One region of the Thalassotalea sp. PS06 genome, then DNA from elsewhere that is predicted to be linked to it. Evidence: predicted binding sites of a transcription regulator. Region 1 holds the regulator's gene; each other region holds the start of a gene.
What was found. Region 1 encodes sigma-54, which starts transcription at its own class of promoters, with help from an activator protein. Its sites were predicted from a motif close to GTTGGCACGNNNNTNGNNT; they were not measured.
Positions count from the first base shown of each region.

Region 2: the regulator sigma-54 is predicted to act here: its motif matches at 1,789-1,807, upstream of FNC98_RS11860 (PEP-CTERM sorting domain-containing protein).
Region 3: the regulator sigma-54 is predicted to act here: its motif matches at 1,381-1,399, upstream of FNC98_RS12565 (PEP-CTERM sorting domain-containing protein).

Region 1 is NZ_CP041638.1:553,018-556,227, reverse strand. Features, by position in the region: gene lptB (LPS export ABC transporter ATP-binding protein) at 1-570, shown strand, start outside; gene FNC98_RS02410 (RNA polymerase factor sigma-54) at 623-2,092, shown strand; gene hpf (ribosome hibernation promoting factor) at 2,122-2,409, shown strand; gene ptsN (PTS IIA-like nitrogen regulatory protein PtsN) at 2,422-2,877, shown strand; gene rapZ (RNase adapter RapZ) at 2,888-3,210, shown strand, end outside.
Region 2 is NZ_CP041638.1:2,675,288-2,678,497, forward strand. Features, by position in the region: gene FNC98_RS11855 (acyltransferase family protein) at 1-1,560, opposite strand, end outside; gene FNC98_RS11860 (PEP-CTERM sorting domain-containing protein) at 1,897-2,544, shown strand; gene FNC98_RS11865 (undecaprenyl-phosphate glucose phosphotransferase) at 2,746-3,210, opposite strand, start outside.
Region 3 is NZ_CP041638.1:2,840,820-2,844,029, reverse strand. Features, by position in the region: gene ahpC (alkyl hydroperoxide reductase subunit C) at 1-225, opposite strand, end outside; gene FNC98_RS12570 (hydrogen peroxide-inducible genes activator) at 373-1,272, shown strand; gene FNC98_RS12565 (PEP-CTERM sorting domain-containing protein) at 1,507-2,145, shown strand; gene FNC98_RS12560 (aromatic ring-hydroxylating oxygenase subunit alpha) at 2,181-3,210, shown strand, end outside.

The DNA of each region.
Region 1 (3,210 bases):
GTTCCCAGTGATTCCGGTTCCGTTACTCTCGATGAGGAAGACCTGACACTTTTGCCGATGCATGAAAGAGCGCGGCAAGGTATAGGTTACCTGCCCCAGGAAGCATCAATTTTTCGCAAACTCTCGGTGCGCGACAACATCATGGCAATATTACAGACTCGAAAAGATTTAGATAATGATGGTCGTGAAGAAAAACTGGAAAGCCTGGTTGAAGAGTTTAATATAGGTCATATTATTGATAATACAGGGCAAAGTTTGTCTGGCGGGGAACGTAGACGCGTAGAAATTGCGCGAGCTTTAGCGGCTGACCCGCACTTTATTCTCCTGGACGAACCCTTTGCGGGTGTCGACCCTATCTCCGTTAGCGATATCAAGAAAATTATTCTGCACTTAAAGCAACGCGGTATTGGTGTACTCATTACTGACCATAACGTCCGTGAAACTCTCGATGTTTGCGAACATGCTTATATTGTTAGTCGCGGCGAATTGATCGCCGAAGGAAACGCCGAACAAGTATTGAGTAACCAGCAAGTACGCGATGTCTATCTAGGTGAGAAATTCACGCTATAGTTAAATACGGAAGACATAAATTTTGATTATTGGAAGAAGTAAGTAGACTCAGATGAGACCCAGTCTCCAGCTCCGAATGGGGCAACACTTAACCATGACGCCGCAGTTGCAGCAAGCGATCAAGTTGCTGCAACTATCGACGCTTGACCTGCAACAGGAAATCCAGGAAGCCCTGGATAGCAACCCGTTGCTGGAAGTCGACGAATCAAGCCTGAATGCTGACAGTGACAATTCTGAAACAAATAATCTTGACTCGCTTGAAGCAAGCAGTAACGTCAATGGCGAAGGCGACGAAATCTCTACCAGTGATGCCCTGAAAACCGACAATATCCCTGAAGAATTACCTACCGATTCACAATGGGAAGATTCTTATAGTGCCTCGGTTTCGTCCGCAAGTTCCCAGCCTGCAGATGACAGTTACGTTTTTCAGGGTGAGACCAAAGATTCAATTCAAGACCACCTGCTGTGGCAAATGGAACTAACCCCATTTTCTGAAACCGATAAATCCATCGCCATTGCCATCATTGATGCCATTGACGATAAAGGTTATTTGACCATCAGCAGTGAAGATGTATTAGAAAGCCTGGGCAATGATGAGGTCGAGCTTGATGAAGTTGAGGCGGTACTTAAACGTATCAATATGTTTGATCCTATCGGTGTTGGGGCTCGCTCAATTGCAGAGTGCCTGATTATCCAGTTGAATCAATTTGCCAAAGATACCCCTTATCTGGAAGAAGCGAAAATGCTAATCGATAAGTATATCGATTTATTGGCGATACGCGATTTTCGACAAATCATGCGCAAAACCAAGCTCAAAGAGCCACAACTCAAAGAGACCATGCGTCTAATCCATTCTTTAAACCCGCGGCCGGGTGATGTCATTAATGAAAGTGACGACCAATATGTTATCCCAGATGTTAGCGTGTTTAAAAAAGGTGGCCGCTGGGTGGTAGAGCTAAACGCTGACAGTGCGCCAAAACTGGCAATCAATAACCAATATGCAGCCCTTGCCCGCTCAACATCTTCCAGTGATAGTCAATTTATTCGTTCTCATTTACAAGAAGCGAAATGGTTCATCAAAAGCCTGGAATCACGTAATGATACCTTGCTGAAAGTCTCCAATTGTATCGTTCAGCAACAACAGGCATTTTTTGAATATGGTCCAGAGGCCATGCGCCCTATGGTCCTGAATGACATCGCCGAAGCCGTTGATATGCACGAATCAACCATTTCCCGGGTTACCACTCAAAAATACATGCACACCCCACGGGGCATTTTCGAATTAAAATATTTCTTCTCCAGCCATGTCAGTACTGAAAATGGCGGCGAATGTTCATCCACTGCGATCAGGGCACTGATTAAAAAAATGGTGGATGCAGAAATACCAAGTAAGCCACTAAGCGATAGTAAAATTGCCGACCTTCTTGCCGATCAAGGCATTAATGTCGCCCGTCGAACTATTGCTAAATATCGGGAATCCTTGGCAATCCCGCCCTCAAATCAGAGGAAGAGCTTACTTTAACAGCCAAAACCGTTCTGAGGAGCCGAAAAATGCAAATTAATTTGTCAGGTCACCATGTTGAGATTACGGACTCTTTAAAAGGATTTGTGGATAGTAAATTTGAAAAGCTAGAGCGACATTTTGACCACATAAATAATGTCTATGTGGTACTGACCGTCGAAAAACTCCAGCAAATTGCCGAAGCCACCGTCAATGTAAATGGTGGCGAAATCCACGCTTCCTCAGAACATCAGGATATGTATGCCGCGATAGATAGCTTAATCGACAAACTCGATCGGCAAGTGATTAAACACAAAGAAAAAATATCGAAACATTAACTATATAACCCAATGAAATTAGAACAATTATTATCCCCGGACTGTACTGTGTGTGCAGTACCGGGAACCAGTAAAAAGGGTGTGCTACAACAAATTAGTCGAATCGCGGCAAATGCGTTTAAAAATGCCACGGAAAAAGAATTATTAAACGCCTTGGTTGCCCGGGAAAAGCTGTCCAGTACAGGTATTGGTAAAGGTATCGCAATTCCCCATGGGCGCTTACAGCAGCATCAGCAAATCATTGCCGTTTTAGTGACGACCGAAAAACCGGTTTCGTTTGATGCAATTGACGACCAACCTGTAGATATTTTCTTTGCGCTTTTCGTTCCCGAAGACCATTGCCAGCAACATTTGCAAACCCTGGCAGCCATTGCTGCTTTTCTTGGGGATAAAAGCAATGCTAAGCGCTTGCGTCGGTGTAAAAGCTCCGAGCAATTATTTAAGATAGCCACGGGTCAGGAAGACTAAGGAAGCTTCAATGAAATTGCTAATCGTCAGTGGCCGTTCAGGTTCAGGTAAGTCCGTTGCATTGCGAGTACTTGAAGATCTTGGTTATTACTGTGTCGATAATATACCGGTAAACCTGTTACCGGCATTAACCCATACGGTAATCAACGATTACGATAAAGTAGCGGTGTCTCTCGATGTGCGTAACTTACCAAGTAACCCAGAAGACGCCCGGGAAATTATCAATTACCTGCCAAATACCGTTGAACTCAACGTCCTTTATCTCGACGCCGATGATGATGAATTGATTCGCCGCTATAGCGAAACCCGCCGCCTACATCCATTGATCAAGAA
Region 2 (3,210 bases), 1.7 Mb from region 1:
ATGATCATTATAAGGCTCATTAAAGTATACCAAAGGACCATCTAGCCTAATTTTCATGGGGTTTGTTTGATTAAATAGTGCAACAGATGGTCTATTTACAATAACAATAGGAACCTCAGGATATTCGCGGTTGAGCCTTTCAATTTGATTATCGACAAATTCCCCGCATTGTGAATCAGGAATATCTCTGCGTTTTATACCTGGGATTGTTGAGCAAGCAGAATAGCCAATGAAAAGAATTTGGCCACTCGTATATCTTAACATTGCTGACTCTATGGCTGTAACCATTGAATTTGCATGGGAATCACCCAAAACAATTAATTTAATGTCTGTTCCGACGCCGTATAAACAATCAGAAGGAGTAACCCCCCTTAAAACAAGGCATTCACTGGTTCTTGGATTTCGGTCATTAGCCTGAGTTTCAGCCAGAAATACCGCTTCATCAAAACGGTTTGGCATTCCGTCATTATAATTTACGATTATGCTGACCAATAACACAGGGGAAACTAAGCCAAATAGGCGTCCCAATTGATGAAGCCCGGGAAAACTTTTATCTGATAAATTTCTTTTAATTAACTTCGAATTGCACTCAATATATTTCCACGAAAAATATCCCAGTACAAATGACGCTACAATACCCATCATAATCCAGATAACTGAATCTAAATTCTGGTAAGTTAAAAATACAACGATTGGCCAGTGCCAAAGATATACAGAATATGATATTTTACCCAACCAAGCAGAGCCAAAGTTATTGGTGAATACGCTATCTTGACGATTCGCCCAGATTATGAGCGCAGTAGATATTGTCGGTAACAAAGCCCCATACCCAGGCCAAGCATCATTTCCAGAGAATAAATAAATACTCAGCCCTAATCCCACTAACCCCAAGAAATTTAGGCTCTTACTCCAAATAATTAGCTGTTTGAGAGGGTATAGAAATACTAACCCGCCGAGGAGCATTTGCCATGCCCTAGAGGGTAACAAATAAAACGCTGAATTGGCCGACTTATTCGTCAACCAAAACGACAATCCGAGAGATATTAAAAAGCCAATGACTACTAGGATTTTAATATTATTTTTTGACAAGCACCTAAACGCGATAATCAATACCACCGGGTAAAGGATATAAAACTGCCATTCCACAGACAACGACCAGGTGTGCAATAACCACTTAGAATGTGAAGCTAAGTCAAAATAACCACTTTCACGCCAGTATGTAATATTTGAAACAAACCCCAAGCTCGCTATGACATGCTCGCTTAACGTTTTATATTCACTCGGTAGCAGAAGAAAATAACACCCCACAACTACAATCGCACACATCGCTGTCAAAGCCGGTATTATTCTAATCGCTCTGTCAGTATAGAAGTTCGTGAGTGATAACTCATTTCGAGTCTGCCGATGAAAAATAATCCTTGTCATTAAATAGCCGCTAATAACAAAGAAAATATCTACACCGATAAAGCCTCCTTGGAACCCAAACACTCCAAAATGAAAAAGTAATACGGATAAAACGGCTACTGCTCTAAGTCCGTTTATGTCGTTCCGAAATTCCATTTATAACTGCCTTAAAGTAATTGTAATGAGTAATTTACGCTAGACATTAGCGATTGGGTCTAAATATTACAATGACTGCTCTCTAATAAAAACCCTAGAAGCATAGTATTCACAACTTTTTTTCGCTGTCAGTTTTTTTTACAAATCTACGAAATTGCAAAATTTACAAGAAATCAAGGCTGTTCCTAATCCCCTGAATTAGAGTACTTTTTTAAATGAGGTAATGTCGTTGGCGTGATTTATGCATTGATACGCATAGTTTCGTAGTAAGAGTATTCGTTTCTGCTCTAGTAAGAATAACTTGTAGTAAATGCACACTCATTTTGGAGCCAACACATGAAGAAATTTACCGACCTTTTAAAAGTTGGGTTACTCTCAACTTTACTTGCTTTACCGACCTTTGCTAACGCAGAATTGATTAAACTTTTGGATTTTACGGAAACCGCTGAAGAGGATGAAGGGCCGGTTCCGGGTGTATTCACGTTCGAAGACTTACTAGGTATATCGGGTTTTGATGTTACGTTTACAACAATTGGAGGGGATTTTCATTGGTTAGATGCCGGTTCTGGTTTAGGGGTCTGTAAAACCGATGATTGTAACAACAACTCAGATGACAACATAAATGTCGGTGAAGGGATTACTTTTACTTTTACATTAGATGGCTCACCATTCAATGTTGATGACATGACCTTGTTGTTTGTAGGACACGAGAATGAAGGCGGAATTATGGAGTCCATCGTAGAAAAAGTTCCCGGACAATTCGTTACAATTGACAATAATAGCCCTATGTTCACATACTTGGGCACAACAGATACGTATCCCATGAGCGTAGTTTCTGGAGAACTTTATTTAGGTTCAGTGTGGATCAGCAATGAACTTCTTCCTCCTCAAAGTATTCCAGAGCCAGGTAACCTTCTTCTTTTCTTGAGCGGTTTAACTGGAATATTAATAGCTCGTAGAAAAAGTCAAACGGATATAAAGTAAGTATAGTGTAGAGGGGTAAGATAAAAGGATTGCTTGCTTCCGCTTAGATGCACTACCGTAAAAGAAAAACCAGCTCAATTGAGCTGGTTTTTTATTCAAAACAAGAAAGTAATTTAATACTTCACCACTTTCACCTTCTAGCTGACATTTCGTTGATGTGACCCTGAGTTTCTTTTATTCCTCACCCCTCGTCATCGCACGTCAGTACGCATTCTTATTCACAAATCCTTTAAAAATTGTCATTACGATAATTTTCAGGTCCCAGTAAATTGACCAGTTATTGATATAATCAAGATCGAAATCTATTCGTTTTTGCATCTTATCTAGGGTGTCGGTTTCACCACGCCAACCATTAATTTGTGCCCAACCGGTAATACCGGGTTTCACTTTATGACGAAGCATGTATCCGTCAATTAGTTGTCGGTACTCTTCATTGTGCGCTACTGCATGGGGCCTGGGGCCTACAATTGACATACTTCCCTGCAGCACATTGATAAATTGTGGTAATTCATCCAACGAGGTGCGGCGTAAAAACGCTCCCAGCGGGGTTATTCTCGAATCGCCCTTTGATGCCTGCACGACTTTATTGCCATTATCTCCGATGGCACCGTTTTGATGGATTTTCATCGAACGAAACTTCCAAACCTGAATGGCTTTGCCATCCAT
Region 3 (3,210 bases), 1.5 Mb from region 1:
AGTGTCAGTAGAGACCGCGTATACCTCAACACCTAATTCCTGAAGCTCAGGATACTGGTTTGCCATATCTTCTAACTCGGTCGGACACACAAACGTGAAGTCCGCTGGGTAGAATAAAAAGATTGACCATTTGCCTTTTACGTCATCGCTGGTGATGGTTCGGAATTCACCATTGTGAAATGCTTCAGCTTTGAAATCAGGGATAGATTGGTTAATGTTAGCCATTGTTGTTTTCCTCGTTAGCTAGATGGAATTAATCGTTAATGTCGGCTCGTTCCGACTCGATGGGTAAAGATTAAAGGGATGGGGTTGATTAATAAAATTAATTAAATAGAATTTAATAATCAGTTTTATTGAACTAAAGGTGGAGTCTTGATTTCTCTTAAACAAATTAACTATGCCCTGGCGGTGGAAAAATACCTGCACTTTAAAAAGGCTGCCGATCATTGCGCGGTGTCTCAATCTGCGCTCAGTACCGCTATCAACGAACTTGAAAAACAATTGGGCGTAACCGTCTTCGAGCGCGACAATAAAAAGGTTCTTGTTACCGAGCTGGGGAAGGGGATTTTACAGCAGGCGCGGAAAATAAAGCTTGGCGTTGATGAGCTGTATGTAATGTCGCAAATGCACAAGCAGCCATTGTCGGCTCCGATAAGTATCGGTGTGATACCGACCATAGCACCTTTCCTGTTGCCAAAAGTATTACCTGGGGTGCGGCAAGAATATCCGCAATCGCAACTAAAAATTGTCGAAGAGAAATCCCATGTATTAGTGGATATGGTGCGTCGTGGAGAATTAGATACGGCGATTCTGGCGTTGCCTTTTCCCCATGAAGGTTTGATAGCGTTTGAGTTCTGGCAGGAAGATTTTTACTGGGTGACCCATGAGCAGGATGAATTAGCGCGGCTTAAAGAAATTCGTTCTGAAGAGATGGATTTGTCGCATTTATTATTGCTCAAAGACGGTCATTGCTTAAAAGATCATGCCTTGGCGGCCTGTCATATGCCCAGTAGCCAGAGTGACTCAAGCTTTAGTGGCACCAGTTTGACGACACTAGTACAAATGGTGGCGGGTAAACTGGGTAGCACGTTAGTGCCTGAGATGGCGCTTGATTCGCTGGTTAAAAACAGTGCTGAGCTTCGAGCCGTGCATTTGGATGAGCCCGGACCGCATCGAAGATTAGCATTTTTGATCCGACCTAATTATGTAGGTACTCAAAATATCGAGTGTTTAATCCGCAATTTTCGTCAGCAGTTGGCTGGTAAAGTCTGACATGCATCGGTGTCATGGAAATTTACAGTTACTCAATAGTACTAGCTACTCGATTATTTGCTTGGATACAACTTATTGAAAAAATGTAAAAAAATCAGCCATCGTAAAGTTGGTTTGAATCGTGCTTGTAAAGCGGGAATACAAAGTTTAGTGATAAACGATCCTTAAGGTTTATAACAGTAATAATAATCTCCGTGGGTAGTTGTCATTGATTATTTCGATGCAGGAGATTCCATGAAGCTTTTCAAAAACTTATTTGTCGCCGCAGTAATTACCCTGTTTTCAGGAGCTAGTTATAGTGCGGTGATCCCAGGCCAAACCGATTTCCTTGAAAACGAAGACGGTTCCATCACCCTTATATTCGACCTGGTATCGTCAGATATTGTTGGCGAAGGCATGGGCTTATCTTTCACTTATTTCGGCTTGGAACTGATTGTTACCAGTCAAGCAGTTGTTATTCAGGATTTCCCTGCAAATGGCGGACTTGGTGTCGATAGCGCCAATGATGGAGATAATCTTGGAGCCGGAGACGTGCTCATTCTGTCCTTTAATGAAGATGTCACTATCACGGGTATCAGCTTCAATGGACTGATGGGGCAAGATGGCCATCAGGAAATGGCTGATGGTCTGGTTTTGGTTAATGGTGGAGTTCTCGATACCTCTATGTATTATGTCGTAGGTTCTGAGCTAATGTTGCCAATTGCAGGTAGCGTATTTACCATTGCCGGTGCTGAAAATCAGTTCACCGGATATCTGGAATCTTTAACCTTCTTTATCGGTGAACCACCACAAGGCATTCCTGAACCTGGAACTATGCTGCTTCTTGCCGGCGCTTTACTGGGGTTCGGCGGTATGAAACTGCGCCGTAAATAGACATCTACTGCCGATAAATCGCGATAGAAGTACAGGTGAAACCCTTCGACCCTTACCAGTCTATCCATCAATACCAGGATGCTTCAAGCTTGGCGGATGCGCATACGCCGCCAAGCGCCTGGTACAACCAACCAGCTATTCATCATCTCGAACAACAAACCGTATTCCACCATCAGTGGTTGTTAGTCGCCCGGGCTGACGAAATTGCCAATGACGGTGACTATGTCGCTATGCAGGTTGCTGGACAACCGATCATTATCGTCAACTCTAACCATACGACTCGCGCTTTTTACAACATCTGTCGACACCATGGCGCCATGTTGAAAGGCAATGGTAAAGAGACGACAACTGGAAGCTGTAGAAAACTGGTATGCCCTTATCACGGCTGGACTTACAACCTGGAAGGCCAATTAGTGGGCCATAGAGAATTTGCTGGCGTTAACAACTTTAATCAGGCAGATAATGGTCTGGTGGAAATTCACTGTAAACAATATTGGCACTGGCTGTTTGTATGTTTTGACAATGACGCACCGCCATTATTCACCACCGACTCTGCAGTTGAGCAACGGCTCGATGAATTGAATATGCTTGACTGCCAGTATTATCAAAGCCGCAAGTATCAGTTGCAGTGTAATTGGAAAGTTTATGTCGACAACTATCTTGATGGTGGTTTTCATGTGCCGGTTTTACACCGAGGGTTGAGTACGGCATTAGACAACAGTCGCTATCGCATTGAAATTGTCGACAAGGCTTGCTGGCAATCATGTCCGACTAAACCTTCCTCAGGAGATATTGGCCAGGTTCGCAAGGGTACGGCTAATTATGTCTGGCTTTATCCGAACCTGATGTTTAACTGTTATCAGGGCGTGTGTGGGGTTATGCGGGTCTTTCCCGTTACCCAAGACAGCTGTGAGGTTGTGTTCGACTATTACTTTGCCGACGATATCGATGCGAAGTTCAGAGCTAATAGTGTTGCCGTAGCCGATAGCGTGCAACAGGAGGATGCGGATATTTGCGAATCCGTGCAAATCGGTTTAAATAGCCGCGGCTTTGATACCGGGCGCT